Regions from separate parts of the Streptomyces sp. NPDC051907 genome, predicted to be linked through region 1. Evidence: riboswitches for the same ligand, from Rfam matches in the RefSeq annotation. Region 1 holds a riboswitch; each other region holds the start of a gene.
What was found. A riboswitch is a leader RNA that binds a small molecule or an ion and turns the genes downstream of it on or off. The one in region 1 is predicted to bind cyclic di-AMP.
Positions count from the first base shown of each region.

Region 2: it holds a riboswitch for cyclic di-AMP, as region 1 does, so the genes downstream of both, AB0M39_RS04945 (NlpC/P60 family protein) here and AB0M39_RS20115 (M23 family metallopeptidase) in region 1, are expected to answer to the same signal.
Region 3: it holds a riboswitch for cyclic di-AMP, as region 1 does, so the genes downstream of both, AB0M39_RS19855 (LysM peptidoglycan-binding domain-containing protein) here and AB0M39_RS20115 (M23 family metallopeptidase) in region 1, are expected to answer to the same signal.

Region 1 is NZ_JBFAYB010000036.1:13,056-23,436, reverse strand. Features, by position in the region: gene AB0M39_RS20130 (hypothetical protein) at 1-807, opposite strand, end outside; tRNA gene AB0M39_RS20125 (tRNA-Met) at 908-981, shown strand; gene AB0M39_RS20120 (PP2C family protein-serine/threonine phosphatase) at 1,342-2,514, shown strand; cyclic di-AMP (ydaO/yuaA leader) riboswitch at 2,750-2,905, shown strand; gene AB0M39_RS20115 (M23 family metallopeptidase) at 2,917-3,978, shown strand; gene AB0M39_RS20110 (aldo/keto reductase) at 4,258-5,202, shown strand; gene AB0M39_RS20105 (PrsW family intramembrane metalloprotease) at 5,298-6,632, opposite strand; gene trmB (tRNA (guanosine(46)-N7)-methyltransferase TrmB) at 6,791-7,537, opposite strand; gene lhgO (L-2-hydroxyglutarate oxidase) at 8,109-9,332, opposite strand; gene AB0M39_RS20090 (MFS transporter) at 9,465-10,381, opposite strand, start outside.
Region 2 is NZ_JBFAYB010000005.1:17,415-27,795, reverse strand. Features, by position in the region: gene AB0M39_RS04970 (PspC domain-containing protein) at 1-776, opposite strand, end outside; gene AB0M39_RS04965 (PspC domain-containing protein) at 1,053-2,342, shown strand; gene AB0M39_RS04960 (response regulator transcription factor) at 2,339-3,052, shown strand; gene AB0M39_RS04955 (NlpC/P60 family protein) at 3,192-4,262, opposite strand; gene AB0M39_RS04950 (hypothetical protein) at 4,590-4,943, shown strand; gene AB0M39_RS04945 (NlpC/P60 family protein) at 5,141-6,361, opposite strand; cyclic di-AMP (ydaO/yuaA leader) riboswitch at 6,364-6,527, opposite strand; gene AB0M39_RS04940 (hypothetical protein) at 6,748-7,542, shown strand; gene pcrA (DNA helicase PcrA) at 7,958-10,381, shown strand, end outside.
Region 3 is NZ_JBFAYB010000035.1:24,772-35,152, forward strand. Features, by position in the region: gene AB0M39_RS19840 (aminotransferase class V-fold PLP-dependent enzyme) at 1-1,022, shown strand, start outside; gene AB0M39_RS19845 (class I SAM-dependent methyltransferase) at 1,072-1,827, shown strand; gene AB0M39_RS19850 (hypothetical protein) at 1,938-2,318, opposite strand; gene AB0M39_RS19855 (LysM peptidoglycan-binding domain-containing protein) at 2,967-3,773, opposite strand; cyclic di-AMP (ydaO/yuaA leader) riboswitch at 3,778-3,972, opposite strand; gene AB0M39_RS19860 (chitinase C-terminal domain-containing protein) at 4,587-6,917, shown strand; gene AB0M39_RS19865 (hypothetical protein) at 7,069-7,701, shown strand; gene AB0M39_RS19870 (hypothetical protein) at 7,795-8,052, shown strand; gene AB0M39_RS19875 (methyltransferase domain-containing protein) at 8,049-8,798, opposite strand; gene AB0M39_RS19880 (class F sortase) at 8,860-9,546, opposite strand; gene AB0M39_RS19885 (hypothetical protein) at 9,707-10,327, opposite strand.

The DNA.
Region 1 (10,381 bases):
CAGATGGACGTACTCCCACACCTCGCCGTCGTCGTGCCGCTGCGTGACCACGGTGACGCCGCCGCCCGCGTCCCGGCAGCCGATCCGCCCCGGCAGGTCCTTGGGGCAGTCCCCGTCCGCGCGCCGGCTCACCCTGTAGTCGAAGCCGGGCGACGCGCCCGGCTCGCCGCCCTGGGTGAAGTGCATCCGGAACTCGTTCGGTCCCAGCGTGCCGCTGCCCTCCTCCGCCTCGAGCCCGCCGGGCGGCTCGATGAGCAGCCGCTCCTCGCGGGCGAGCCCGCTGCGGTTCAGGAGGGAGTCCAGCCGGTCGCGTTCGCCGGCCTCCTGGAGCGTGTACGTGGTGAACGCCAGGGTCCCGGCGAGTGCGACCGCGGAGGTCAGCCGCACGGACCGGCTCGGGACGAAGAACGCGGCGACCACGGCGTACGGAAGCCCGCTCAGCGCGATCCTCATGTCCGCGCCGCCCAGGTCGAACTCGTCCGTGGTCCAGGCCGCGAACCCGCCGAGCGCCCCCAGCGTGCCGCCGACGAGGACGGTCGCCGCCCAGCCCATCAGGCCGCGGGCCGTCGCGCAGAGCGGCACCACGTCGCGTACGACCAGTCCCGTCGCGGCCAGTGCCGCGATGGAGAGAAGGCCGCCAACGAGCAGCACGGCCAGCGTGGCGCCCGGCCCGCCGACCCACACCGCGCCGACCGTCGCGAACCCGAGCGCGGGCGCGAGGGCCGCTCCGACGATCCAGACGAGCAGCAGATGCCCGGCCGTCCGAGCCGCCGTCGGCCTCTCCGAATTCACTGGTGTCTCAGCCATATGGCAGATGGTCGCGGCCGCCTTTGGAGGGGCGGAAGAGCGGTCGTACTCATAAATGGCTTTGATCATGCTCCGGATGGCGTAAGGTTGTGTTCACCGACGCGGGGTGGAGCAGCTCGGTAGCTCGCTGGGCTCATAACCCAGAGGTCGCAGGTTCAAATCCTGTCCCCGCTACTAGCAGCAGCGGCCCGGCACTCGATCAGAGTGCCGGGCCGCTGTCGTATGCCCAGAAGTCTCAGGCACCAGGGCGCCAGGGCGCCAGGAGCCAGGCGCCAGCAGCCCGAGGCCAGGTGCCAGGAGTCCGAGGCCAGGCGCCCGCCCGTCCCCCGCCCGGCGCGGAGCACGGGAAGCATGCGCCGTTTCGCGGGTCGCACGCCCGCGCACCTCGCCGTACGCCCGTCGCCGCCTCGATACGCCCCCGCGTCGTATCCCCCACTTGGCCGACGGCGAGTCGCCGCACGGCGCGGCTCCGGCCAGCCTGGGGAGGGCGCGGTACCGTCCGCAGCCGTGGGCGGACTGGGCAGGAGATCATCGGTGGGGCACCGAAAGCAGGCCGGCGGCGGCTACATCGCTCAACTGTTCGTCCGGGCGCTGCCCGCGCTGATGATCGTCGGCGGGGTGGTCTTCGACGTCCTCACCCCGCCCAGATTCACCGCCGTGCCCTTCTTCGCGGCGGCCCCACTCATCGCCGCGCCCTTCTTCTCCCTGCTCACCACCCTGCTGACCGGCATCGCGGCGACCGCGGCCGTCGTCGGGCTGCACTTCTACAACCAGACCGTGTCCCAGGTCACGGCGTACACCGAGGTGTCCACCGTCGTCACCGTCTCCGGGCTGGCGCTGCTCATCAACCGGGTCGTACGGCTCAGCGGCGAGCGGCTCGCCTCCGCGCGCGTCATCGCGGAGACCGCGCAGCGCGCCGTGCTGCCCACGCCCTCCGACCGGATCGGCGGGCTCCATGTAGCCGCGCGGTACGAGGCGGCGCAGGCGGACGCGTTCATCGGCGGCGACCTGTTCGCCGTGCAGGACACCGCGTACGGCGTACGGCTGATCGTCGGGGACGTACGCGGCAAGGGGCTGGACGCCGTCGAGGCCGTCGCCGTCGTCATCGGGGCGTTCCGGGAGGCGGCCGAGCAGGAGAGCTCGCTGGAGGGCGTCGCCGAGCGTCTGGAGCGGGCGCTGGCGCGCGAGGGGATCCGGCGGCCCGGGCTGGACGCCGTCGAGGGCTTCACCACCGCCGTGCTCGCCGAGATCCCACGGGAGGACGGCGCGGTGCGGGTGGTCAACCGCGGCCACCCCGAGCCGCTGATGCTCTACGTCGACGGGGATCTGGACCTGCTGGAGCCGACCGACGCCGCGCTGCCGCTGGGGATGGGCGACCTGGGGCTCTGGCCGGACCGGGCCGAGGAGTATCCGTACCCCCCGGGGGCCACCCTCCTGCTCTACACCGACGGGCTCTCCGAGGCGCGGGATGCGGCCGGTGTCTTCTACGACCCGGGCGGGCGGCTCGGCGGCCGGATCTTCCCCGGGCCCGAGGAGCTGCTGGACGCGCTCGTGGACGATGTGCGCCGGCACACGGGCGGCGGGACGACCGACGACATGGCGCTCCTCGCGGTCACGAGGCCCGTCGAGGGGCAGCCGGAGCGGCGCAGGACCGTGCCGGTCGTCAGCGCGGCGGACGACGGGCGCGAGGACGCCCACGGTCCGTAACCGAAGGGTGCCCCTCCGCATAACATTTGATGCACTGTCAGGTGCGTGGGGTTGACGTAGATGTTCCTCTAGGTGCCGGTGTGGCGGTCAACTCGCCCGATTCCAGACCTGTATGTCCCGTTAAGGGTTGGTCAATCTCCTTAACGATCAACAAGAACAGCTTGGAATCAGACCCCGGTGTCTATTAACGTTCGATAACGCAGCGCGGTCGTCCCAGCCGTCGACATGACGGCACCGTGCGCACGCGCCGAATCCCGCAAGGGAACCGGGGAACCACCAATTGGGGTGAATCGGACGTCTTTTGCCGTGCAGTTCGCGGCCGAAGCGACCGTAGGAGACCTTCCTGCTCCGAACCCGTCAGCTAACCCGGTAGGCGAGAAGGAAGGAAAGGAGTGCGCCTCCGTGGCGTCCAACAGGCCTGCCCCCGAAGCTCCCCGGGCGACTGAAGTCCCTTTTGAATCGCCCTACTTCGGTGACGAGACATCGGCAGAGCCGACGTTCGGCGAGTGGAACCCCACGGCGGACACCGTCCGTCCGGTGCGCGGAAAGCACCGGGTCGTCAAGCAGCGCGGCGGCATCGCCCGCAGCTCCACGGTCCTCGGCGTCGGCGTGATCGCAGCGGTCGGCGCGGGCGGCATCGCCACCGCGCAGGACAAGCCGCCGGTCTCGATATCGCTTCCCGACCTTCCGGACGCCGAGTCCCTCCCGGGCGTCGGCTCCCTCATCTCCGACGACTCCAACGGCGAGTCCGACGACCAGAACACCACCGCGGCCGCCGCCATGGGGCTCGCCGCCGACCAGAGCGCGGGCAGCACGGCCGTCGCAGACCAGGGCGGCGCCGGCGAGGCTCTGCGCGCCCGCATCCTCCAGCAGGCCGAGCAGCAGCAGGCCGAGGCGGACGCCGACGCGAAGGCCGCCGCCGAGAAGCTCGCCGCCGAGAAGGCAGCGGCCGCCGCCGAGAAGCAGCAGAGCGAGGCCGAGGCCAAGGCCGCCGAGGAGAAGCGCAAGGCGGAGGAGGCCGCGAAGGCCAAGGCGGAGGCGGAGCGGCTGGCCAAGCTCGCCGCGAGCTACTCCCTGCCCACCTCCTCGTACACGATCACCTCGACCTACGGCGAGTCCGGCTCCATGTGGTCCTCGGGCCAGCACACCGGCCTGGACTTCGCCGCGCCGACCGGCACCCCGGCCAAGGCGGTCCACAGCGGCACGGTCAAGTCGGCCGCCTGGTCCGGCTCGTACGGCTACCGCGTCGTCCTCGAGCTGGAGGACGGCACGGAGATCTGGTACGCCCACCTGTCCTCGATGACCGTGGGAGCGGGCCAGAAGGTGGGCACGGGCGAGACCATCGGCCGTGTCGGCGCGACCGGCAATGTGACCGGCCCGCACCTGCACCTCGAGGTCCACACGGCGGGCGGCTCGGGCATCGACCCGGCGGCCTGGCTGCGCGACAAGGGCCTGACGGTCTGAGCACCGCTCACTGAACCCCCGGCGGGTCTGGCGCACACCCCCCGACGCCAGGACTGCCGGGTCTTCGCGTTGACACGGGGATTGCCGGGTCCTCGCGTTGACGCCGGCAGCGCCGGATGCTCGCGCGGACACAGGGACTGCCGGGTGCTCGCGCGGCTGAGCAGGGGTGCCGAGGAGCGGCGCCGAGCAGCGGAGGCCGTCGCCGCCGGTGCCGAACAGTGGCTTGTTCTCGTTCCCGCGCTCGGAATACCCTGTCCCCGCTGGGGTGTTGATCTCCCCATGACTTCACTCAGGCCTCTCGGCGCCTCAGAGCTCTCCGTCTTCCCCCTCGCCCTCGGCGGCAACGTCTTCGGCTGGACCGCCGACGCGACGCAGACCTTCGCCGTGCTCGACGCGTACACCGCCGGCGGCGGCAACTTCGTCGACACCGCGGACCTCTACTCCGCCTGGGCCCCGGGGAACAAGGGCGGCGAGTCCGAGACCCTCATAGGCGACTGGCTCGCGGCGCGCGGCAACCGCTCCGACGTGGTCGTCGCCACCAAGGTCGGCGCGCACCCCCAGTACAAGGGCCTGTCCGCCGCCACCGTCAAGGGAGCGGTCGAGGAGTCCCTGGCCCGGCTGCGCACGGACTACATCGACCTGTACTACACGCACTTCGACGACCCGTCCGTCCCGGTCGAGGAGATCGTCACCGCCCTCGACCAGCTGGTGAAGGAGGGCAAGGTCCGTGCCGTCGCCGCCTCCAACATCAGCCCCGAGCGGCTCCAGGAGTCCCTGGACTTCGCCGAGCGCGAGGGACTCGCCCGCTATGTCGCGCTCCAACCGGAATACAACCTCGTCTCCCGGGACACCTACGAGGGCACGCTCCAGGACACGGCGGCCCGCGCGGGCCTCGCCTCCATGCCGTACTTCGCGCTCGCGTCCGGCTTCCTCACCGGCAAGTACCGGCCGGGGGCGTCCGTGGACAGCCAGCGGGCCGAGGGCGCCGGCAAGCACCTGGAGACCGAGCGCGGTGTGAAGGTGCTGGCCGCCCTGGACAAGGTGGCGCAGGCGCACGGCGCCGAGGTCGCGACCGTCGCGCTGGCCTGGCTGGCGGCGCAGCCGACCGTGGTCGCGCCGATCGCCTCCGCCCGCACGGTCGAGCAGCTGCCCGCGCTGCTGGCGGTGGCGGAGCTGGAGCTGACGGCGGAGGAGCTCGCCGAGCTCACCGCCGCGTCTGCCTAGCCCTGCGTCCGCCTGGTCCTGCGTCCGCCTGGTCCTGCGTCCGCCCAGCCCCGCTTTCCCCTCGTCCCGGGTCCGCTGAGCCTCGCGTTCGGCCCTTAGGAGCGGTACGGGTTGTAGCCGCCGTAGTCGCGGTACGGCGGCGGGGTCCACACCCGGCCCGACGCCCGCGCCGCGTACGCGAGCGACGGGCCCGCGACCTCCTTGCGCTGCCACAGGTGGTGCAGCAGCTCCTGCTCGCGCTCGACGAAGTCCGGGCCCGCCGCGCCGCGGTGGGCCCGGTGGCGCAGAAAGGCGAGTGAGGTCGCGAACCGCTCGTACTCCGCGACCGCGTGCGCCGCCGTCGGTCCGTACGTCCGCTTGGCGAAGTCGCGCGCCATGGTGCGCGCCCGCATGGAGGACAGCGCGCGCGGCTCGGCGTGCGAGAGCCAGCCGGCGGCCGCGTACGCGGGCAGCTCGGCGGAGATGGTGCGCAGCTCGCGCTGCCTGGTCCAGATCGTCAGCCAGGTCAGCAGCCCGAAGACCGGCACCATGAACGCCAGGTACACCGCGTAGAAGCCCCAGGGGCCCAGCAGGGACGCCGAGCCGTTCCACAGCGCGTGCACGCCCATCGCGAGCGCGAGTCCGATCAGCGGCAGCGCGATCCGCCGTATCCGCTGGCGCTGCGCGGCGAGCGCGGCGACCCCGAAGCCGATGCCGGTGAGCATGGTGAACAGGGGGTGGGCGAACGGCGACATCACGATGCGCACGAAGAAGGTCGCCGCCGTCACGGAGGCCAGACCCGAGGCGCCCATCTCCTGGTCCTCGCCGAAGGCCGTGCCCAGATAGAGGATGTTCTCGGTGAAGGCGAAGCCGGTCGCGGTGAAGCCCGCCACGACCACGCCGTCGACGATGCCCGTGAAGTCCCGTTTTCGGAAGACGAAGATGAGCAGCACGGCCGCGGCCTTGGCGCTCTCCTCGACGATCGGGGCGATCACCGTCGCGCCGAGGGTGTCGGCGCTCGCCGGATCGGCGGTGGCGGTGGCGATCCAGCGGGTCGCGAAGGTGTTGGCGATGATGGCGACGAGCGCGGCCGCGCAGGCGCCCCAGGCGAAGGCGAACAGGAGGTTCCGCCATGGCCCCGGCTCGACGCGGTCGAGCCAGCGGAAGGCGGCCATCAGAAGCGGCACGGGCAGGGTCGCCAGGCCCAGGCCGACCAGGAAGCCCTCGGTGCCGGTCTGTTCGCGCACCAGCGCGAGGATGACCAGGCCGCAGAGCGCGAGGACGGTGACGAGCACCCCCGCTCTGAGCGCTTTGCTCCGCCAGAGCTGGGAGACGCGCCGTGGCTTGTAGCGCCAACGAGCGCGCTCCGGCACGGCGTCGAACAGCGGCTGCTGCTCGCACGCCGGAACCGCGGGATGCGGTGGGGGGTGCTGCGGGGGCGACTCGGACACCCAATGACCCTAAGGGGGGACACTGACAGCTGGCGACGACGTCCGGAACACTACCGAGGGTTACGTGTCCTGTTCCACGCCATGTTCCATCGTGTTCCGCCGTGTTCCGCCGTGGGCTGGGCGCTCTGCTGCGCGTTCCTCCGTGCGTACGCGTACTGCTACGCGTCGCGCGCGATCCGGCGGAACAGCAGATCGGCGACCTTGTGGCCCTTGTCGAGGCCCTGCCCCTCGAACCGGGTCAGCGGGCGGAAGGCCGGGCGGGGCGCGTAGCCGCCGTCTTCCTGGGTGTTCTCGAAGGCTGGGTGGGCGGAGAGCACTTCGAGCATCTGCTCGGCGTACGGCTCCCAGTCGGTCGCGCAGTGGATGATGGCGCCGGGCTTCAGGCGCTCGGCGGCGAGGGTGAGGAACTCCGGCTGGATCAGCCGGCGCTTGTGGTGCCGCTTCTTGGGCCACGGGTCGGGGAAGTACACGCGCAGGCCGTCGAGCGAGCAGGGCGGGAGCATCTCGCGGAGGAGGATGATGGCGTCGCCGTTGGCGACCCGGACGTTGGTCAGGCCGCTCCGCTCGGCGAGTCCGAGGAGGTTGCCCTGCCCGGGGGTGTGCACGTCTACGGCGAGGATGCCCGTGCCGGGGTCCTCGGCGGCCATCTGCGCGGTGGCCTCGCCCATGCCGAACCCGATCTCGAGGACGACGGTCAGCCCGCCGAACATCTCCTCGAGGTCCAGGACCCTCAGCCCGTCGATGTCCATCCCCCACAGCGGCCAGAGCCGCTCGAGCGCGTCGCCCTGCCCGGCGGTGACCCGGCTGCGGCGCGGCTGGAAGCTGCGGATCCGCCGCTCGTGATGCGACCCGGCGGGATCCGCGGCGGGCCCCCCGGGAAAGCGGGGCTCGCCCTTGGCCCGGATGGGGACGGAGGGGGTGTGGGCGGTGGGGTTAAGAGGCTCAGACACAGTGGCTCGATTCTACGGGGGCCCGAGACATGCGCGGCCGCCGTGAGCCGTGCGGGGTCGCGCTCCTCGGCCGCGAGCCGCGCGGTGGAGCAGCCCGGTCCCACGCTTCCTGGTCGCGAGCCGTGCGGGGCAGCGACCCCGCCCCGTGCTTCCCGGCCGCCGTGAGCCGTGCAGGGGCAGCGGCCCGGTCCCGCGTTCCTCAGCCGCCATGAGCCGTGCGGCGTAGCAGGCTGACCCCGCGCTCCCCGGTCGCGGGCCGCGCAGGGCAGCGGTCCGATCCCGCGCTCCCCGGCCGTGAGCCGTGCGGGGGTGCGGCCCGGTCCCGCGTTCCCCGGCCGTGAGCCGTGCGGGGGCAGCGGCCCGGTCGCGTGCTCTCCAGTCGCTGGCCGTGCGGGGGAGCCGCCGGACCCCGTGCTCCCCGGCCGCCGTGAGCCGTGCGGGGGAGCGGGCCCGGTCCCGTGCTCCCTGGCCGCGAGCCGCGCGGGCGCAGCAGCCCCACCCCGCGCTCCCCGCCCAGCCCCTGTCCCTACCCCCCGGACGCAGCCGCCCGCGGCACCGCGCCCAGTGCCCGTAGTGCCCTCGCGGCCACCTCTCGGCCGATGGGCAGCGATGCCGTCGCGGCCGGCGACGGCGCGTTCAGCACGTGCACCGTGCGCGGCGACTCGCGGATCAGGAAGTCGTCCACCAGCGTCCCGTCCCGCAGCACCGCCTGCGCCCGCACGCCCGACTTCGCGGGCCGCAGGTCCTCCTCCGTCACCGGCGGGAGCAGTCGGCGCACCGCCGCCGTGAACGCCCTCTTCGACAGCGACCGGTGCAGCTCGCCCGCGCCGTACCGCCAGTGTCTGCGGGCTATCCGCCACGACCCCGGCCAGCCCAGGGTCTGCGCCAGCTCGCGCGGGCGGACCGTCGACCAGTCGTAGCCCTCGCGGGCCAGAGCCGGGACCGCGTTCGGGCCGACGTGGACGCCGCCGTCGATGCCGCGCGTCAGATGCACGCCCAGGAAGGGGAAGGCCGGATCCGGCACCGGATAGACCAGCCCGCGCACCAGGTCCGGGCGCGCCAGGTCGTAGTACTCCCCCCGGAAGGGCACGATCCGCATCTGCGGGTCGTCGCCCGCCAGCCGGGCCACCCGGTCGCAGTGCAGCCCCGCGCAGTTCACCAGGGCCCGCGCCCGCACCACGGTCCCGGCCGTCGTCCGCACCGCGACGCCCCAGTCGCGCCGGTCGATCGCCGCGACCTCCTCGCCGTACCGGATCTCCGCGCCCGAGGCCGACGCCAGCTGCCGCGCGACCCCTCCGAAGTCGCACACCCCGGTCGTCCCGACGTGGATCGCGGCGAGGCCCTGGACCTCCGGCTCGTACTCCGTGATCTGCGCGGGGCCCAGCTCCCGCACGGGGATGCCGTTCTCCCGGCCGCGCTGGACCAGGGCGTGCAGCCGGGTCAGCTCGTCGCGCTCGGTGGCGACGATCAGCTTCCCGGTGACCTCGTGGTCGATGCCGTACTCCGCGCAGAACTTCACCATCTCGGCGGCGCCGCTCACCGCGAAGCGCGCCTTCAGCGAGCCCGGTCGGTAGTAGATCCCGCTGTGGATCACTCCGCTGTTCCGCCCGGTCTGGTGGCGCGCCGGGCCGCTCTCCTTCTCCAGGACCACGACCTGCGTGCCGGGCGCCGCGCGCGTCAGCGCATACGCCGTCGACAGGCCGACGATCCCGCCGCCGATCACCAGCACGTCACAGTCGAACGCCCTCACCGCGTCACCTCCCACCCCGATAGTGCACTGGCCCACTGACAGAGGCCTTAAACCAGCGAAACCAGGGAACTGCCTTCTCGCGGTCCACGCACCCGCCCACGCACCCGCCCACGCACCCGCCCACGCACCCGCCTACGCGGGCGTCACCAGCAGCGGTCGCGCCCTCTCCCGCAGCTCCACGACCCGCGGCTCGTCGCCGTACGGCTCGAGGCGGTGCAGCAGATCCCGTACGTACTCCGTCGTACGCGCCGACGAGATCCGCCCGGCGACCTCCACCGCGCGCGTGCCCGCCGCGCACGCCGCGTCCAGGTTCCCCGACTCCAGCTCCGCCACCGCCGACACCACCAGGCGCAGCCCGTGCGAGCGCACGAATTCCTCCGTCGGCCGGGACAGCGCCTGCTCGGTGAAGCGGCGCACCTGGCGGGGCGCCTTCAGATCGCGGTAGCACTCGGCGGCGTCCGCCGCGAACCTGTCGTACGAGTAGAAGCCCAGCCAGGACGGGTCCGCGTCGCCCTCCCGCGAGCGCTCCAGCCACCCCTCGGCGGCCTTCAGCGCCGCCCCCGCCGCCACCGCGTCGCTCGCCTTGGCGTGCGCGCGGGCCTCGACCAGCCGGAAGAAGCTCATGGTGCGCGCGGTGGCCAGCCCTCGGTTGCGCTCCAGGGCCGCCTGCGCCAGGTCCACGCCCTCGTCCGCGAACCCGCGGTACGTCGCCTGCAGGGACATCGACGCCAGCACATAGCCGCCCAGCGGGACGTCCGCGGCGGCCCGGGCCAGGCGCAGCGCCTGGATGTAGTACCGCTGCGCCGCCTCCTGCTGCCCGGTGTCGAAGGCCATCCACCCGGCCAGCCGGGTCAGCTCGGCGGTCGCCCCGAACAGTGCGCGGCCCACCTCGTCGGAGTACGAGCCGAGCAGCAGCGGCGCCGCGTCCACCCGCAGGCACTCCGGCACCATCGACGAACGCCAGTCCCCGCCGCCGTACTTGGAGTCCCAGCGGCGCGCGTCCTCCGCGGCCTCGCGCAGCTTGGCCACATCGCTGTGGCCCACGCGTG
Region 2 (10,381 bases), on a different contig from region 1:
CCCAGCGGCTGGGAGTCCCAGCTGATGCCCGTGCCCAGCCCGCCCGCGATCAGCGCCAGCAGGAAGACCGCGCCGCCGATGGCGCGCGGCCCGCGCACGGCGGCGGGGGCGGCGGGGGACGCATGCCGCCGACGCGGCGTCAGCCCGTCGAGCGAGGCGTCCGCCGGGCCCCACAGATACCCGGTGGGCACCGGGCCGGTCGTGCCGTCCTTGACGATCGGGTCCCGCCACCACGACGGGCTGTCGCGGACGGGCGGCGCCTTCGTCTCGGGCGGGGCCTCGGACACCGCCTGCGCCGTCACCGCGTCCAGATGCACGCCCTCGGCCGAGGTGACCCGGCGGCGCTGCGACCACACGGCCGCGCCGGCCACGGCGATCGAGAGCAGCGCGGCGAAGGCGAGGATCCCGCCGTTGCTCAGCATGGACAGGAAGAGGCCGCAGCCGATCAGGGCGAGCAGCACGGCGGTCAGCGACGCGCCGTCGACCCGGCCGGACAGCAGCCGGCGGGCCTCGTTCTCGTCCTCGTCGTCGGCGGGGATCGCCAGCCAGGCGAAGCCGTAGAAGATCAGGCCGATGCCGCCGGTCACCGAGAGCACGCCCAGGACGATCCGGAAGATCACCGGGTCCACGTCGCAGTACCGGCCGAGCCCGCCGCAGACCCCGGCCACCACCTTGTGGCGGGGGGCGCGGCGCAGCTGCGGCGGCTCGTGCTCCGCCGCCTCATGCCGCGCATCCGGCTGCTGCGCGCCGGCGGGCGCGCTGGTCGGCTCTGTCATACGTCCATGGTGACGGGCCGTGCGCCCCCGCGGCACCCAGGTCGACCCTGGACGGTCCCTGATATCGCCCCCTGGCTCTCAGGGTCGGTCCATCGCCCCCGGCTCTCGGGGGTGATCTATCGCCCCCAGCTCTCAGGGCCAGGGCCCATCGCCCCCGGCTCTCAGGATCGGTCCATCGCCCCCGCTTTCAGGTCGGACTGTCGCCCACCGCTTTCAGGGTCGGTTTAAGGGACGACCCTGATACCGCGCCCCGCCCGTGCGTGTGACGATCGGTGCATGCCAGTCGCCACGCCCCGACCCGCCGGTCCCTCACGCGCCTCAGCGCCGGAGGAGCAGCCGCTGCGCAAGCTGTACCGCAGCGCCGACGGCCGGATGCTCGGCGGAGTGGCCCGCGGCCTCGCCGGGCATCTGGGACTGCCCGTCATCTGGGTACGGCTGGTCTTCCTCGGCCTCCTCATGGCCAACGGCCTCGGCGTGGTGCTCTACGCCGTCTTCTGGATCGTCGTGCCGCTCGGCGTCGGCGGCAGGACCAGCGAGCCGCGCTCCGTCTTCGAGACCACGCCCGACGGCCGCCGCCGGCTGCGCAAGCCCGACCGCGGCCAGCTCGTCGCGGTGGCCGCGCTGCTCATCGGCGCCTCCGTCTTCGTCGGCAACGTCGACATGGGCAGCAACACCAACTACATCTGGCCGATCCTGCTGACCGGCGCAGGCGTGGTGCTGGTGTGGCGGCAGGCCGACAACGCCCGCCGCGCCCGCTGGACCGAGGTCGGCCGCCGCCGCAGGCTCCTCCAGCTGGGCCGGGCGCTGGCGGGCGTCGCGCTGGTCGGCATGGGCCTGACCGTCTTCATGGTGGTGCGCGGCTCGGCCGCCCAGCTCGGCAACGTGCTCACCGCGTCCGTCGCCGTCATCGCCGGAGTCGCCCTGCTCGCCGGGCCGTGGCTGGTGCGGATGACACAGGACCTCTCGGAGGAGCGGACGATGCGCATCCGCGCCCAGGAGCGCGCCGAGGTCGCCGCGCACGTCCACGACTCCGTCCTGCACACCCTGACCCTGATCCAGCGCAACGCCGACGACGCCGGCGAGGTCCGCCGCCTCGCCCGCGCCCAGGAGCGCGAGCTGCGCAACTGGCTCTACAAGCCCGAGGGCAACGGCAAGGACGAGGACGAGGAGCCCGACACGCTCGCCGAGGCGGTGAAGAAGGCCGCGGCCGAGGTCGAGGACAAGCACGGCGTCCCGCTGGAGGTCGTGGTCGTCGGCGACTGCCCGCTCGACGAGAAACTGACCGCGCAGATGCAGGCCGCGCGCGAGGCGATGGTCAACGCGGCGAAGTACGGTGGCGAGGGCGGGGCGGTGCAGGTCTACGCGGAGGTCGAGGGCCGCACGGTGTTCGTCTCCGTACGGGACCGGGGGCCGGGCTTCGACCCGGACGCGGTGCCCGAGGACCGCATGGGCGTTAGAGAATCGATCATCGGCCGGATGCAGCGCAACGGCGGCACGGCGCGACTGCGCTCCGTACCGGGCGGGGGCACGGAAGTGGAGCTCGAGATGGAGAGGGCGGACGGATGACCGAGGCTGCTGGAGAGAGCACGGCCGGCGAGGGCGCGGGCGGCGTGGAGCGGCGGGTGCGGGTCGTGCTCGTCGACGACCACCGGATGTTCCGCACGGGAGTGCAGGCCGAGATCGGGCAGACCGACCGCACGGGCGTCGAGGTGGTCGGCGAGGCCGCCGACGTCGACCAGGCGGTCACCGTGATCACGGCGACCCGTCCCGAGGTCGTGCTGCTGGACGTCCATCTGCCGGGCGGCGGCGGGGTGGAGGTGCTGCGCCGCTGCGCCCCGATGATGGCGGCGGCCGAGAACCCGGTGCGGTTCCTGGCGCTGTCCGTCTCGGACGCGGCCGAGGACGTGATCGGCGTCATCCGCGGCGGCGCGCGCGGCTACGTCACCAAGACGATCACGGGCACGGACCTGGTCGACTCGATCTTCCGGGTGCAGGACGGCGACGCGGTGTTCTCGCCGCGGCTCGCGGGCTTCGTGCTGGACGCCTTCGCCTCGACGGACGCGCCGCCGGTGGACGAGGACCTGGACCGGCTCACCCAGCGCGAGCGCGAGGTGCTGCGGCTGATCGCGCGCGGCTATGCGTACAAGGAGATCGCGAAGCAGCTCTTCATCTCGGTCAAGACGGTCGAGTCGCACGTCTCGGCGGTGCTGCGCAAGCTCCAGCTCTCCAACCGGCACGAGCTGACCCGTTGGGCCACGGCGCGCCGGCTGGTCTGACGCATACGGCCCGACCCGACCCGGCCCGGACGTCGCGTCGTCGCGGCTGCCGGGCCGGGTCTCGTCTGCGGGCGGGTCGTCTTCGGGCGGGCGGGCCGTCTTCGGGTCGCCTGCGGGTGGGCGGCTCGCGTGAGGCGGCTCAAGCCGGCCGGGTCGCTCCGGCGAAGGGCATCTCGTCGAGCGGGGCGACGCGGACAGGGGACCCGGGCCGCGGCGCGTGGATCATCTTGCCGCCGCCGATGTAGAGCCCGACGTGCGAGATCCCGGAGTAGAAGAACACCAGGTCCCCCGGGGCGAGCTGGGAGCGCGACACCCGCTGGCCCGCGTTGATCTGGGTGTACGTGGTGCGCGGCAGCGAGACCCCGGCGGAGCGCCAGGCGGCCTGGGTCAGACCGGAGCAGTCGTACGAGTTGGGTCCGGTCGCCCCCCATACGTACGGCTTCCCGATCGCTCCATAGGCGTACGCGATGGCCTGCTCGGCGCGGGCGTTGGGCGCTTTGAGAGCGCCGCGGGGGGCGCTGGAGCGGTCGGCGCGCACGTCGTCCGCCGGTGCGGCCGCGCCGCTGGACCCCTCGTACGCCGTGCGCTGCTCGGCGGTCAGCCGGTCCAAGTGGCGCTCCGCCGCCGCGAGCTTGTCCTGCACGGTCGACTTGTGCGCGGCCAGCTCGCTCTGCCGGGCCTTGAGCGCGGCCGTCCGCCGTCCCGCCTCCGCCTTCAGCCGGGCGATCTCCACCAGCTGCTGCTCCACCCCCGAGATGGCGTCCGCCTGACGCGCGCCCACCCGCTCGGCGAGCGCGGCCCGCTCCAGGTAGTCGTCGGGGTCCGAGGTGAGCGCGAGCTGGAGCCCGGGGTCCATGCCTGCGGCGCGGTACTGGGCGGTGGCGATCGAGCCGAGCGCCATGCGCGAGTTGTTGAGCCGCTCGGTCCTGCGCACGGCCTCGTCCCGCAGCGAGTCCAGCGCGGTGCGCGCCTCGGCGGCCTGCTCCTTGGCCCCGTTGTACTTCTCCGCGGCGGCCTCCGCCTCCTGGTACAGCTTGTCGACCTTGGCCTTGACCTGAGCGGGGGTGAGGGCGGGCTCGGCGTACCCGGTGCCCTCGAAGGCGGTGGCGGTCGCCGCGCCGGCGAGCGCGAGGGTGGCGGCGGTCCGGGCGGCGGGCCCGGTGAGCGGATACTGCTTGGGTTTCCGGTGCACTGCCACGAGGGCGTCCACGTCCTTCCGATCCCTGCGGGTCCGGGTCCGGCGACGGACCGCACAGGGGGAGCGGCCCGCCGCCGGATTCCTCGGCGGTGGCGGCCGACTGTCGCCGGGAGGGTCCGGCGGCGGTGGGGAGTCGGTCACCTGAGGGAGGACGCTAAGCCTGGAGGTCACGGGGGTGAGGCGTACGGACCGATATTGCACAAAGGTGGACAGCACAAGGCGCGTTATGAGTGCCGGGCCCATGGCGCCGGACCGGGTTCCCGTCCCGTGTGACCGATGCGACGAATGAGGCATACCTGACCGGAGAGCGGTGGTATGGGGCCGGTTAGGCTCCGCCTCATGGACGTATTGATCAATGTCTTCGTGGCCCTGCACATCATCGGCATCGCCTCGCTGCTCGGGGGTTTCCTCACCCAGATGAAGGCGATGGGGGCGGGGACGGCGCGGTTCGTCCCGGCGATGCTGCACGGCGCGCTGACCATGCTGGTCACGGGCGTGGCGCTGGTGGGCCTCAACCAGGCGGACGACCAGCCGGTGAACAACCTCAAGATCGGCGTCAAGCTGGCGGTGCTGGTGGTGATCCTCGCCCTGGTGTACGTCAAGCGGGACGAGGAGCGGGTGGAGAAGGCGGTCTTCGGGGCGGTGGGCGGCCTGACGATCGCCAACATCTTCATCGCGACGCTGTGGACGTGAGTCGGCGTGGACGTGAGGCGGCCTGGATGTGAGACGGCGTGGACGCGTGAGGCGTCCGCTGGAGCGCGGACGCCTCCCAGGCGCGCCGGCGACGGCGAACGCCTGGGAGGCGCTGGGCTGCTACGCGGCCGCCAGGTCGGCGACCCAGGCGCGGGGCTGATGCCCGGTCTGGAGCCGTCTCCGTAGGGTCCCCGGGGTCAGGCCGGGCGGACGCTGCCGTAGATCGGCATGTAGTAGATCGACTCCTCGCGGACGTTCGCGCCCGGCTTGGGGGCGTGGATCATCTTGCCGTCGCCGATGTAGATGCCGACGTGGCTGATGTCGTCGTAGAAGAAGACCAGGTCGCCGGGGAGCAGGTCCTCCGTGGCGACGCGCTCGCCGGCCTTGACCTGGTCCCAGGTGGTACGCGGCAGGTCGACGCCTGCGGCCTTCCAGGCGGCCTGGGTCAGGCCGGAGCAGTCGTACGAGCTGGGGCCGGTCGCTCCCCAGACGTACGGCTTGCCGATCTGGGCGCGAGCGAAGGAGAGGACCTTGGCGGCCTTGGTGGCGTACGAGCCGTCGCCGGGGGCAGTACCGGGGCCCGTACCGGAGCCGGGGTTCGTGCCCGTGCCCGGGCCTGTGCCGCCCTCGTTCTGCTCCTGGCGGCGGCGCTCGGCCTCAGCCTCCGCCTCGGCCTTCTCGCGGGCCTCCGCCTCCTCCTTGGCCTTCGCCTCGGCCTTGCGGCGGGCCTCTTCCTGCTTCTTGCGCTCGAGCTCCGCGACCCGCGCCTTCTCGTCCGCCGTCAGCCTCGACAGCAGCGAGCGCGCCTCGGCGAGCTTGGCCTGCACCTCGCGCTTGCTGGTCTGCAGCGTCTTCTGGGACTCCGTGAGCGACTCGAGGCTCTTGGTCGCCTCCGTGCGCTGCTCGGCCGCTTCGGCGCGCTCGGTCTCGTAGTCGTCGATGACCTTGCGCTGACGGTCGGTCATCCGGTCCATCAGCTGCGTCTGGTCGAAGTACGACTCCGGGCTGTCCGCGAACAGCAGCGCGGCGGTCGGAGTGACCGCGCCCGTCCGGTACTGCGCGGCGGCGTAGTTGCCGAGGGCCTGCCGTGACTCGTTGAGCTTGTCGGTGCGCTTGGCGGCCTCGTCGAGCATCCCGTCGACCTCGCGCCGCTTCTCGGCGGTGGCCTCCTTGGCCTTGTTGTAGCGCTGGGTCTCCGAACCGGCCTGCCGGTACAGGTCGTCGACCTTCTTCTGTACTTCCTCGACGGAGGGGTTCGGGTCGGCGGGCGCCGCGTCGGCGCTCTGCGTCGACAGCAGGGTGACGCCGGCGAGCGCAGCCGTAGTGAACCCGACGGCGGGGGAGTTGGTGCGTATTCCGGCCATCCCGGGGATTCCGGTACGGGTACGCGGCTTGCGATGCGACGCCAAGGCCGACATCTCCTTCTTCCGTGGACCGCCTACCGGGTTAGCTGTCGGGTTCGGGCGGAACGGAAGATCGCCCTACGGACCGAGTGGGTCGCGGTCCGATTCACCCCAAGTGTGCAAAGTGGGTCCCCGGTTCCGAACTTCCGTGTGGATAGTCCGAATTCGGCGCAGGCGACCCGATTGGCGTGGTTCGCCAAGGGGGGACGGGACCACCTGATCGAGCACGCTAGCCAATACGTGTGGCTGTTGTGAAGGTTGATGGTCGATATGCCCGATACATTTTCGTGACCAAAGTGAGAACCTGTGGACGTTTGACTGGTGAGTCCCGGGATTGAGCCCGGTTACTGGAAGGTTCAGGGGTGGGGAAGAGAAAGTCAGGTTTGGCTGGAATGTGTGCCATGGCCTTACTGGCGGCGGTGGCGAGCGGCTGCGGCTCGGGGGAGGAGTCGCAGAGCTCGGGGAAGGGCGGCGAGAGCTCCGCGCCCGACCCGAAGAGCGACGGGCGGCTGATGTCGCAGTCGCTCAAGGAGTTGAAGGGGTATCGGTCGGCCAGGTTGCAAAGCTCCGCACACGACCTCCGCGGCGACCGAGACGGCAACTGCGCGGGGAAGACCGAGAAGGCCCCCTTCGCGTTCACCGAGGTGATCGCGCAACGCGGCGAGCGCGCCTGGATCCGCCTCGACGACGAGATGCTCAAGCAGTACCGACAGCTCGCGACCGTGATCGGCCCGGAGCAGGTGGCGAAGTACGAACCCGCCGCCGAGAAGGCGCGCGGAAAGTGGATCGAGCTGACGCCGAGCGAGATGAAGGACGACGAGACGCTCAGGCTCTGCGATCTCGACCGCGGCTTCGCCTCCATCCCGGAGAGCGTGGAGTCGGCGAAGCGGCTGAACCCCGGGACGACGCGCTACGAGGCGCGGGACAAGCCGGAGGAGAAGCTGATACCGCTCGTCCAGCAGCCCGAGGACGACGGGGTGACCGTCTATCTCTCGGTCAAGGGCGGGACCGCTCCACAGGCCATCGAGTTCGAGATCGACGACGAGCCCGTTTCGCTGACGCTCAGCGAGGTCGACAAGCCGGTGAAGGTCGTGCCGCCCCAGCCGTCCGAGATCGTGCCGTCGGCCGACGTGGCAGATCTGTACCCGGACCCGGAAGTGATGAGGAAACGGGAGCAGCAGAACCAGGAGCCGTAGCCGGTCGCGGGCGCCGGGTCAGGGGAGATCGGCGGCCGTGAGGCGGCTGTGAGGCTGTGAGCTTCAAGCGGCCGGGGGCGGGCGGGGTGCGGCGCGCTGGGGCGTGCGGCCTGGGCAGGGAGCCTGGGGCCTGCGCGGGGGGTCCTGGCCGCCGCGTACTGGCATGGGGTCGCGGGTCGTGACGTCGTACGACCGTGGCCTGGCCTGGCCTGGCCAGACCTGCCCCCGGCCCGTAGTGCCTGCCCCTGCCCCTTCAGGGCCCGCCCCGCCCGCGTCCGGACACGCCAGCCAGCCGCATCCGGCCGCGGGTCCCGCCCGTATTCGGACGCGGCTCCCCGTCGTATTCGGACGCGACCGGGGCCGTATGCGAATGCGGCCGCGGGCTGTCAGTGCGGCCGCCTAGACTCGTAGAGCGATGAGCAGCCTCTTTGACGACAGCTTCCTGGCGGACCTCCAGCCCCACACGGAGGAGCACCCGCCGCCGCCCGAGGACTCCGATCCGGAGCAGGTTCCGGACGATCTCTTCCAGGGCGCGTTCGACGTGCCCCCGGCCCGGGATCCGTACCACCGGGACGGCGCCCCCCGCACCGTCGTGGACCCCGCCGCCCTGCTCGAGGGGCTGAACGAGCAGCAGCGGGCCGCCGTCGTGCACACCGGCTCGCCCCTGCTCATCGTGGCCGGCGCGGGCTCCGGCAAGACCCGGGTGCTGACCCACCGGATCGCGCACCTGCTGGGCACGCGCAGCGTCCACCCCGGGCAGATACTGGCGATCACCTTCACCAACAAGGCCGCCGGCGAGATGAAGGAGCGCGTCGAGCAGCTCGTCGGCCCGCGCGCCAACGCCATGTGGGTCATGACGTTCCACAGCGCCTGCGTCCGCATCCTGCGCCGCGAGTCCAAGAAGCTGGGCTTCACCTCGTCGTTCTCGATCTACGACGCGGCGGACTCGAAGCGGCTGATGGCCCTGGTCTGCCGCGATCTGGAGCTCGACCCCAAGAAGTTCCCGCCGAAGTCCTTCAGCGCCAAGATCTCGAACCTGAAGAACGAGCTGATCGACGAGGAGACCTTCGCCGACCAGGCAGTTGGGGGCACCTCCCAGGCCGAAGGCTCTGGGGGAGGTTTCGAGAAGACGCTCGCCGAGGCGTACCGGATGTACCAGGCGCGGCTGCGCGAGGCCAACGCCCTGGACTTCGACGACATCATCATGACCACGGTGCACCTGCTCCAGGCGTTCCCGGACGTCGCGGAGCACTACCAGCGCCGCTTCCGCCATGTGCTGGTCGACGAGTACCAGGACACCAACCACGCTCAGTACACCCTTGTGCGCGAGCTGGTGGGCGCCGGCCAGGAGGACCTGCCGCCGGCCGAGCTCTGCGTCGTCGGCGACGCCGACCAGTCGATCTACGCCTTCCGCGGTGCGACCATCCGCAACATCCTCCAGTTCGAGGAGGACTACTCGGACGCGACGACGATCCTGCTGGAGCAGAACTACCGCTCGACGCAGACGATCCTCTCCGCCGCCAACGCCGTCATCGAGCGGAACGAGAGCCGCCGCCCGAAGAACCTGTGGACCAAGGCCGGCGCGGGCGCGCAGATCACCGGCTATGTCGCCGACACCGAGCACGACGAGGCGCAGTTCGTCGCCGACGAGATCGACCGGCTGACGGACGCGGCCGACGCGAAGGCCGGCGACGTCGCCGTCTTCTACCGTACGAACGCCCAGTCCCGCGTCTTCGAAGAGATCTTCATCCGGGTCGGCCTGCCCTACAAGGTCGTCGGCGGCGTGCGCTTCTACGAGCGCAAGGAGGTCCGGGACGTCCTGGCGTATCTGCGCGTCCTCGCCAACCCCGAGGACAACGTCCCGCTGCGCCGCATCCTGAACGTCCCCAAGCGCGGCATCGGCGATCGCGCCGAGGCGATGATCGACGCCCTCTCGCTCCGCGAGAAGATCACTTTCCCGCAGGCGCTGCGGCGCGTGGACGAGGCGTACGGCATGGCGGCCCGATCCGCCAACGCCGTCAAGCGCTTCAACGTCCTGATGGAGGAGCTGCGCACGGTCGTCGACTCCGGCGCGGGCCCCGCCGTCGTGCTGGAGGCCGTCCTGGAGCGCACCGGCTACCTCGCCGAGCTCCAGGCGTCCACCGACCCGCAGGACGAGACCCGCATCGAGAACCTCCAGGAACTGGCCGCCGTGGCGCTCGAGTTCGAGCAGGAGCGCGCCGAGGACGAGGGCGCGGGCACGCTCGCGGAGTTCCTGGAGAAGGTGGCGCTCGTCGCCGACTCCGACCAGATCCCCGACGAGGACGAGGACGGCTCCGGCGTCATCACGCTGATGACCCTGCACACCGCCAAGGGCCTCGAGTTCCCCGTGGTGTTCCTGACCGGCATGGAGGACGGCGTCTTCCCGCATATGCGGGCCCTCGGCCAGTCCAAGGAGCTGGAGGAGGAGCGCCGCCTGGCGTACGTCGGCATCACGCGCGCCCGCGAGCGGCTCTATCTGACGCGTTCGTCCATGCGGAGCGCCTGGGGCCAGCCCTCGTACAACCCGCCGTCGCGCTTTCTGGAGGAGATCCCGGGCAAGCACCTGGAGTGGAAGCGCACGGGCCCGATGGCCGCGCCTGCGGGACCCACCTCGGGCATCGCCTCGGCGCTGTCGTCCTCGCGCTCCCGGTCGGGCGGCGGGGGCGGAGCCTCGGGCTTCGCCACCCGGCGGACGACCGACAAGCCCGTGATCTCGCTGGTGGTGGGCGACCGGGTCACGCACGACCAGTTCGGCCTGGGCACCGTGGTGCAGGTGACGGGGGCGGGGGCGGACGCGCAGGCGACGATCGACTTCGGG
Region 3 (10,381 bases), on a different contig from region 1:
ACGCGGGCCGGGGCTCCTACCCGTGGGCCAACACCACCACGACGCTGGTAGAGAGCGCCCGCGACCGGATCAAGGAGTTCCTGGGCGACCCGGAGCCGGACCGGTCCACCGTGCACTTCACCAGCGGGGCCTCGGAAGGGCTGCGCTCGGTGGCCCGGGACTGGCTGCCCGCCCTCCTCGCGGACGGGGACGAGATCGTCGTACCGTTCGCCGACCATCAGGCGAACCTGGCGCCGTGGCTGGAGACCCGGGAGCTGCTGGCCCGCCAAGGCGTCCGCATCCGGGTCCGGGAGCTGCCGTACCAGGAGAGCTCCGGCGACTACGATCCGGCGGCGCTGGCCGAGGTCGTCGGGCCGCGCACCCGCTTCGTGGCGGCCACCCATGTGCACCACGTCCACGGCGTCGACCTGAACGTGCACCGGATCCGGGAGGCAGTCGGCCCGCGGACGCCCATCTGTCTGGACGCCGCGCAGAGCGTGGGGCACATGCCGGTCTCCGTGGCCGATCTCGACGTGGACTTCGTCGTCTTCTCGGGCCACAAGGCCCTGGCGCTGCCGGGCTCCGGCGCGGTGTGGGCGCGCGGGCGGCGCGGACCGGCGTTCCGGCCCGGCGGGTGGCGGGGCACGCCCAACACGGTGGGCATCGCCAGCCTGGCCGCGGCGCTCGACTGGCTGGGGGCCGCCGGCCCCGACAGGATCGAGCGCTGGACCGTGGCGTTGACGTCCCGGCTCACCGAGGGGCTCAGCCGGATGGACGCCTACGAGGTCCTCGGCTGCCAGTCCAGCCTGTCGGCCGCGTCGCAGGTGCAGCGGCGCCGGAGCATCGTGGCCTTCCGGCACCGTGAGATCGCCTCGCACGATCTCGGGTTCATCCTTTTCAGTCACGGTTTCATGGTGCGCTCGGACAGCCACTGCCAGGCCGGCGGCGAGGAGAAAGAAGGCTCCGTACGCGTCAGCCTGCACGTGCACAACACGCCTGAGGAGATCGCGGAGTTGATCGCCGCACTCGCCAGTCTGCAATGATTTCCATGAGCAGATCTGGGTCACGACGGCAGAGGCGGCACGAGCAGGCATGTCCATCAGCACCCTGACGGCCGCACGCTGGGTCGAGCGCTGGGAGTGCCAGCAGCAGCGGTACGCGGTCGACCGCGAGGAGAGATTCACGGTCATCGCCGACGTGGTCGAGCATGTGACGCTCGGCCGGCCCGCTCCGCTGGTCCTGGACCTGGGCAGCGGCCCCGGCGCGCTGGCGGCGCGCCTGGCCCGGCGCATGCCCGCGGCCGACGTGCTGGCCGTCGACGCCGACCCGCTGCTGCTGGAGCTGGGCAGCAGCCACTACGGTCCGGCGCTGCGCTACGTCGAGGCGGAGATCGGCGCGCCGGGGTGGCTCGACGGCCTCGCACTCGGCCGCCCGGTGGACGCGGCCGTGTCGACGACGGCGCTGCACTACCTCGGCGAGGCGGCGCTGGGGCGGGTCTACGGCGACCTCGCCCGTCAGATGCGCCCCGGCGGCGTGCTCGTCAACGGCGACCACATCGCGCTGGACGCGGCGCGGGTGTCCGCGCTCTCCGTGGAGATCGGGCGACGTCACGCGGAGCGGGAGCTGGCGTTCACACACGAGGACTGGGAGTCGTGGTGGTCGGGGGCCGCCGCCGATCCGGAGCTGGCGCCGCTCCTCGCGCGGCGCGGCAGCCATCGGCATCCCCCGTGCGAGGGAAACGCCCCGACGCTCTCCGGCCATGTCGCCCTGTTGCGCGAGGCGGGGTTCGCGCAGGTCGGGACGGTCTGGCAGTACGGCAACAGCCATGTGCTGGCGGCTCTGCGCTGAGCGGCCCGCCGCGCCGCCCCGAGGCCGCGGGCGGGCCGAGGCTGTGCACCAAGCCCCGGCCCGCCCGACGCACGGTCGTGTACGGGCGCCGCGTACGGGTGCCGTGGCGCCTATCGCTGGAGGGTGATCGAGTTGATCGGCGTCAGGTTCTTGTCGATGTACATGAACGCCGGCAGCTTGCCCTCGCAGCCCGCGCCGTTGTAGCCCGTGCAGGTGCTCATCGTCGCGCCGTCGGTCTGGTTGTTGAAGATGCGGTGCGTCCCGAACTGGTTGTTGAGGTTGTGCGCACCGTAGCTGTAGTAGAAGTGCGAGGGCTTGTCGTTGTTCCACCCCGCGTCCTGCGGGTAGATGCACACGGCCCCAGAGGGACATCCGTGGACGGCGGCCGCCGCCTGGGAATTGGTCGCGGCGGAGGCCGCGATCGGCGAGCCGGCGAGCAGGGCGGTGGCCGCGAAAAGCGTCGCAGCCCGCGTGTAGCTCTTCCTCAGCATGCGTGAACTCCTTGGAGATAGAAGAGGGGACCGCCGCTGCAAGGGGCGGCAGCCCGCAGCGTAGGCGGAATAGAGAGCGATACGACCCTGACACTTGTCAGGGTCGCCGATTCGGCCGCGTGCTCTTTTCGACTGCCCATGCGAGGGGGCTATATGACGGTGCTTCACTTTGCTGCCCTGGGGCCGAGTTCGGAGCCGGTCCGCCCAAGAGGCGAATAGCCCGATCGGGGGATGGGGCGCGGGCCGGCGGCAGCCTACGGGGCGCCTTCGGCGGCCGAAGTGCTGGAAGAGTTCCCCGCGCGCGTCGCTCGGGCGGGTCGCCGTCGCCCGCCGGCCGGTTCTGGAGCGGGGGGTCCGCACCGGGACGTCGGAGGGAGCGCGGGACGCGAGCGCGTTTCGCCGGGTGCGCGGCCGCCTCAGCGGCCCGAGCGACCCGGGCAGCTCGAGCGGCCCGAGCGGCCCGAGCGGCCCGAGCGATCCGGGCGGCCCGAGCTGACGGCGGTCGCGCACGGCCCCGGTCTGGCGGAGGGAAGGGCGGCGCGGCTTGCTCGCGTGCGCTTCAGCGGGAGCCGTGCGCCGCGCCTGCGGACAGGCCGGAGCCCCGGTCGCATGGCGCGCCGGGGCTCACAGCAGTGGAGAGGGTGCGGTCTAGTACGGACCGTTCACGTTGTCGATCGAGCCGTACCGGTCGGCCGCGTAGTTGCAGGCGGCGGTGATGTTGGCGACCGGGTCGAAGCTGTCCATCGACGTGCCGGGCACGTGGTACGCGGTGAACGTGGGGTCGATGACCTGCAGGAGTCCCTTGGACGGGGTTCCGGCGACGGCGTTGGAGTCCCAGTTGTTGATGGCCAGCGGGTTGCCGGAGGACTCGCGCATGATGTTGCGGTGGATGCCCTCGTAGGAGCCGGGGATGCCGTGCTCGGCCATGACGTCGAGCGACTCCTTGATCCAGCCGTCGAGGTCGTTGGTGTAGGACTTCTTCGCCGGGGCTGCGACGGGCTCGGCGGCCAGCTGGGTCGTGGGCTCGGAGCGGTCGGCGCGCTCGGCGGACGCCCTGGAGGGGGCCGGCTTCTGAGCGGGCTCGTACGCGGCCTTCTGGCCGAGGGTGAGCTTGAGACCGGGGTGGATCAGCCGCGGGTTGTCGCCGACGGCGCTGCGGTTGTCCTTGTACAGCTTCTTCCAGCCGCCGCTCAGGGAGTGCTCTCGGGCGATCTTGGCGAGGGAGTCGCCGGCGACGACGCGGTAGGTCTTCGGGGCCGCCTGCGGGGCGGCGGCGGGCTGGGCGGCCGTGGCGGCCTGCGCCACGGCGGCGGACGGCGTCGCGGCCGGGGCCGCGCCGGCGGCGGTCGCGCCGAGCACCGGGAGAACGAGCGCGGCTCCGCCCGTGCCCGCGGCGGCGATGCCCCGGGTGAGCGAGCTGGACTTGGGGCGGCGGTGCTTTCCCTTTGCAGGCATGACGAATTCCTCTCCGTCGCCTACGAGGTGAGCTGTCGGGTTCGGACGGGAGATGTCCGGTCGCACTGTGAATACGACTTCACCCCGAGCCGTTCCGGAATCCGGATCGGCGGCTTACCTGGGTCCCCCGCTCCTGCCGTGCGTAAGTGAGTGGGTGGGAGGGATTCCGGACAGCGGCAGGATTCGGCGTTCCATCCGGATTGACGGTGACGTTAGGCGAGAAAGCCGGGAAGGAACAAGCCCCGAATTCGAATAGGGAATGCGAGAGGCCTGTTCCGTAGCGATCAGAACCGCCGGCCCCCTTTGATCGAATAACCCAACTTTCTTTGCGCAGAACGGAAGTGCCCTCAGCGGCCCCCCGGGACCCGCAGCCGCCGGCGTGACCCATTTCACTGAAGGGGATACGGGTCGGAATGCGGCACGACGGCGTACCAGAGCACGATATTTCGCATGAGCAGCCCGCAATCCAGACAGCACTTTCTAAACACGCTTCAATAATGCGAATACGGAGCTTTTCGGACACTGTGGGCGCTGGGCGAATGCTGCTTTCCATATCAAAACGGGCATACTGCCACCCGGTCGATTCGGCCGCCCCGACCCCTCCCCCGCATCGCCGCTCCCGCGCCATCCGAGATGGTCCAGACCTATTGACGTAATGGTCTAGTCCTTTTAATCTCTGCGTCACCTCACGGATCCCGCCCTGGGCGTGCGCACGCCCAGGACCCAACCCGTCCCATCCCCATGCCAGTTGTGCGACGCCGCCGCCCTGCACCCCCTGGCGGGTGCAGAAGACCCCCCTCAGGAGGATCCACCGTGCCGTCCCCCACCCGTACGAGAGCATCGCTGCTCGCCGTCGGCGCAGCCGCCGCCGCGCTGCTGGCCGGCTCGCTCTCGGCAGGCGTCTCACAGGCCGCCGGCCAGGAGTCCTGTCGTCCCGACGGGCTCTACACGACGCCAGGCGTCGACGTTCCGTACTGCTCCGTCTACGACGCCGAGGGCCGGGAGAAGATGGGCGCGGACCACCAGCGCCGCGTCATCGGCTACTTCACCGGCTGGCGCACCGGCAGGGACGGCACACCCGCCTACCTGGCCTCCGACATTCCCTGGGACAAGGTCACCCACGTCAATTACGCCTTCGGGCACATCGACTCCGCAGGCAGGCTGTCGGTCGGGAAAGACGGAGCGGCCAACGCCGCCACCGGGATGACCTGGCCAGGCGTGGCCGGGGCGGAGATGGACCCCGCGCTGCCGTACAAGGGCCACTTCAATCTCCTGACGAAGTTCAAGAAGCAGCATCCCCACGTGAAATCGCTGATCTCCGTCGGCGGCTGGGCCGAGACCGGCGGCTACTTCGGCGACGACGGCGCCCGGGTGAACTCCGGCGGCTTCTACTCGATGGCCACCAACGCCGACGGCTCGGTGAACCAGAGGGGCATCGACGCCGTCGCCGATTCGGCCGTCGACTTCGTCGAGAAGTACGGCTTCAACGGCGTCGACATCGACTACGAATACCCGACGTCGATGAAGGACGCGGGCAATCCGCTCGACTACCAGATCTCCAACGCCCGCCGGGCGGGGCTCGTCAAGGGCTACGCGGCGCTGATGAAGACCCTGCGCGAGAAGCTCGACCGGGCCGGCGCGGCGGACGGCAGGCACTATCTGCTGACCGTGGCGGCGCCCTCGTCCGGCTATCTGCTGCGCGGGATGGAGACCTTCCAGGTCCAGAAATATCTGGACTACGTCAACATCATGTCGTATGACCTGCATGGCGCGTGGAACGAGTACGTCGGCCCCAACGCCTCGCTCTTCGACGACGGCAAGGACGCCGAGCTGGCCGCGGCGGGCGTCTACTCCACGTCCCAGTACGGCGGCATCGGATACCTCAACACCGACTGGGCGTACCACTACTTCCGCGGATCGATGCCGGCCGGCCGCATCAACATCGGCCTCCCCTACTACACGCGCGGCTTCAAGAACGTGCAGGGCGGCACAGACGGTCTGTGGGGCAGGGCCCCCTCGACCACCTGCCCGGCCGGGGCCGGACTGACCAAGTGCGGCGACGGGGCCGTCGGCATCGACAACCTGTGGCACGACAAGGACACCGCCGGCAAGGAGTCCCCGGCCGGGTCCAACCCCATGTGGCATGCCAAGAACCTCGAGAAGGGCATCGTCGGGGACTATGTCTCCCAGTACGGCTTCCCCTCGAACACCACGCTGACCGGCACATATGCCCGTAAGTACGACTCCACGCTCGTCGCCCCCTGGCTCTGGAACGCGCAGAAGAAGGTCTTCCTCTCCACCGAGGACGAGCAGTCCGTCGCCGCCAAGGCGGACTATGTGGTGGACCGGGGCATCGGCGGCACGATGGTCTGGGAGCTCGCGGGCGACTACGACTGGAACGCCGCCAAGGGCCAGTACGAGATCGGCGACACGCTGACGACGGCGATGTACGAGAAGTTCAAGTCCGCCGCTCCCTACGGCGCGACGCGCGCCGGCGCCGCCCTGCCGAGCGAGGCGGTCAAGGTGGACGTGGACTTCGGCCAGTTCCCCCTCGGCGACTCCAACTACCCGATCAGCCCCAAGCTGAAGATCACCAACAACACGCAGACGGCCCTGCCCGGCGGCACGGAGTTCCAGTTCGACTATGCGACGTCCGCTCCCGCCAACGCCAAGGACCAGTCCGGCTTCGGGACCACGATCGTGCGCAGCGATCACAGCGGCGACAACGTGGGCGGGCTGAAGGGCGACTTCCACCGGGTGTCCCTCAAGCTCCCGGCCTGGCAGACGCTGGCGCCCGGAGCCTCCGTCGAGCTGGACTTCGTGTACTACCTGCCGACCTCGACGCCGTCGAACTGGACGGTGTCCTTCGGCGGCAGGACGTACGCGATCGCGGGCGATCTGGCGCGCGGCACGCGGGTGGTCGAGCCGGGCACGGGGACGAGCCCGAGCCCCTCTCCCGACCCGACGGATCCGGGGACCCCCGGCGCGTGCACCGCGCCGGCGTGGAGCGCGACGGCCGAGTACGCCGCTCCCACGACCGTGTCCCACCAGTCGCACACCTGGAAGTCCAAGTGGTGGACGAAGGGCGAGGAGCCCGGCGCGGCCGGCGAGTGGGGCGTCTGGCAGGACATGGGCGCCTGCTGACCTCCGCTCCGAGACGAGAGGACACGACACGGCAGCGTGATCATGAGCGCAGGCCCGGCCGGGAGACCGGCCGGGCCTGCGCGCTTCCACGGCGGTCGGTCGGGCGTCGTCGCCGAGGCGGCTGTCAGTGCCGCCCTCTAGTCTCGTCCCCATGGGGATCACCAGTGCGTGGGCGATCAGCGCCCACGAGGACGACGTCATCGCGGAGTTGGCGCCGCGCTTCCTCCCCGTCATCGAGGCGGAGCGCAACGATCCGGCCGCACGGCGACGCTGGGACGCCTGGCGAAGGGCGCCGCTGCCCGACTACCGCACGTGGTACGCGGGCGACGACGGCGCGGCCGCTTCGGCGGTCGAGTCGTTCCGGGAGCTGACCTGCGCCGGCGAGCGCGTGATCGACGCGTGCTACGGCGGCGGGGAGGACGATTTCTACGTCGTCGACGACGTGTGGGGACGGCAGGCGGATCCAGCCGGCATGTTCCTCGCCGTCCACTCCAAGGAGTACGCGGTCGCCTCGCTCTTCCACGCCATAGGACCGCGGCGCGCGGCAGAACTGCCCGGCTGGTGCGGCGACTTCCTGCTCGACTCCCACGAGGTGAGGCGGTCGCTGCCCCGCGTGGAAGCCGCGCTGACGTTCGACCTCCGGCAGCGCGTCGCCGTCGACGACCAGGACTGGCTGGACTACCTCCCCGGAGAGGAGAACGTCGTCGACGGCCCTGTGCGCGTCTGGCGCCACGCGGCCGCCGAGGGCCTCGGCCTGTGCGGCTTGTCGCTGCACCTCTACTGACGGGCGGCCGCCCGCGGGGAGCGCGGTCGACGACCGACCTGTTCACGGGGCCCACTGTGTTCCATCTGGAGCACAGTTGCGATCATTGAACGTATGAACATTGTTTTGCGTCGTGTCTTCGCTACGACCGTGCTCCTCGGCGGCATCGCCCTCGCTCTGTGGTGCGTCTTCGGCGCTCCGCACGACTGGACGGGCGGCCAGCGGCTGCTCCGCCTCGCCCTCGGGGTGACGGCGATGGGTCTGATCACCGCCAGCACCTGGCTGATGTTCCCCGGCACGCGCGGCAAGGACGAGGAGCACCCGGCCGCCGGACACGACATCCCTCCGGCGCCCGGGCCCCTGGACGTCTAGGCGTCCGGGTCCTCGACCGTGCGGCGGAGCACCAGGCAGACGAAGCCCCAGGACTGCCGGTAGACGTTGAGCCACTCGGTGCGATGGGCGTCGGCTGCCTCCAGCGCCTGGGCGCTGTCCGGATGCGCGGGATGGTCCAGAGCCCATGCGGCCAGCGACCCCGTCCAGGCCCATTCATAGGCGTCCAGCTCCGAGCGCGAGCTGGCATGCCCGTGGACCGGCGTCCAGCCCGCGGCTCTCACCAGGTCCATGACGGCGGGCAGGTCGCCGAAGTCCCCGAGCATCTCGACGGCCTCGGGCGAGGGCTTGTGCTCCCAGTACCCGTCGCCCACCAGGATGTGCCCGCCGGGCGCCACATGCCGGCCCGCAGCGGCGAGGGTGGGGATCAGACCGCCGTAGACGTGTGCGGCCCCCACGCTGAGCACCAAGTCGAAGGGGTGCGGCGAGGTGAAGGCCGTGGCGTCCTGGTGGTGCAGCTCGATGCGCTCTTGGACGCCGAGCCGGGCGGCGGCCTCCTTCGCGTGCGCGAGCGCGGTCTCGGAGACGTCGACGCCCTCGGCCCGCACGCCGGGGTGGGCCGCCAGGGCGCGCAGGAGCCACTCACCGCCGCCGCAGCCGAGGTCGAGTATGCGTTCGTCGCCGCGTGGGACGGCGCGTTCGAGTAGTCGGCGTACTGACTCGTCGTCGAGCGGGGCGGCGATCGGGTGGTCGGCATGGGCGAGCATGGACATCTGTTCACGTTTCACGGGCGCAGCCTGCCAGCCGCCAGCCCAGAGCGCCTCTGGTTTTCCCCCGTCAGACGAGGTGCTACTTGTACGAGTCGAGGTGGGCGAAGACCACCAGGTTCTCCGTGTAGTCCTTGGCCTCCCGGTCGTAGTCGCCTCCGCAGGTGATCACGCGCAGCTGTGCGTCGGGGGTGTCGGCGTAGACGCGGTCGTTGGGGAAGTCCGCCTTGCTGAAGCTCTCCACGGCGTCGACGACGAAGGTGGCGGTCGTCCCGTCCTGGCGGCTGATGTCGACCTTGTTTCCCGGCTGGACGCTGCTGAGCAGTGCGAAGACTGCGGGGCCGGTCTTCGTGTCGACATGGCCGGCGATCACCGCCGTGCCGAGCTCGCCGGGCGTGGGACCGCCCGCGAACCAGCCGACCAGGTTGACGTCGTGGGCGGGCGGCGCGTCGAGGGCCCCGGACTTGCCGATGGCCAGGGGGACGAAGGGCGCGTCGACGGCGATCGCGGGAATGGACACGCGGTTGGGCGCGGAACGCGGCATCTCCAGGCGTTCGGCGTCGGGAGACGCGGGACTCGGCACGCGCGCGGGCGCCGAGACCGAGGGGCCTGCCAGCGGCTTGCCCTGCGCCGACGGCTCGAAGGAGTTGTAGATGAGCATGAAGCCCAGCAGGACGGCGACGACGGGCCACAGCAGAGTGCGCCCGAGCCCGCGCGACGTACGAGCCGGGTGCGACGGGCCCGAGCCGGGGGGCGGCTGATCAAACATCCGAGAGTGCCTTTCGTACGGCGCCGGCCCGGTCCGCGGCGGAGGGCGGAGGCAGGGCGGCGCGGTCGAGCTTCGGGATTCGGGAGAGGCCAAGGCCGTGGCCGCCGTCTCGGGAACGGCGGCCACGGCTGTCTGTCGACCCGCGAACGGGTCACATCCCTCAGGCCGCGGCGGACCCGGTCAGGTTGCGACGGCGCAGCATGTACGCCCCCGCGCCGAGACCGCCGAGCAGGAGCGCGCTGCCGGCGGCCGCGCTGCCGGTCACGGCCGAGCCGCCGCCGCCGGTGTGGACGCCGCCGTGGGGCTTGTCGTGCTTCCACGACGACTCGCCGCCCTTGTCCCAGCCGCCGCTGCCGCTGTCGGACCCGCCCCAGCTGGAGGAGGAGTCCTTCTGCCATTCGTCGTTCATGACCCCGGCGAGAGCGCCGCCGCCGGTGTGAACGCCGCCCTTCGGCTTCTCCTTGGTCTTCTCGTATTCCTTCTTCTCTTCGTCCTTCTTCTCTTCGTCCTTCTTCTCGTGGTCCTTGTACGACTCGTCCTTCTTCTCTTCGTCCTTCTTCTCGTGGTCGTTGTACGACTCGTCCTTGTACGACTCGTCCTTCGTCGTGGAGTCGGTCGAGTCGCTGGTGGTGTCGGTCGAGTCGTTGGCGGTGTCGCTGCTGGAGGTGTTGTTCTCCTTGTCCCACTCCTCGGCAGTGGTCAGGGAATAGGCAGCCGGAGCTGAGATCGCGAGGGCCGCTGTGACGACGGCCGAGGCGAGCAGGGTGCGGGCAGAGCGCATGGTGCACTTTTCCTTTCGCCGCGACTGCGAGAGCTGACACACCGTCGGCTCAAT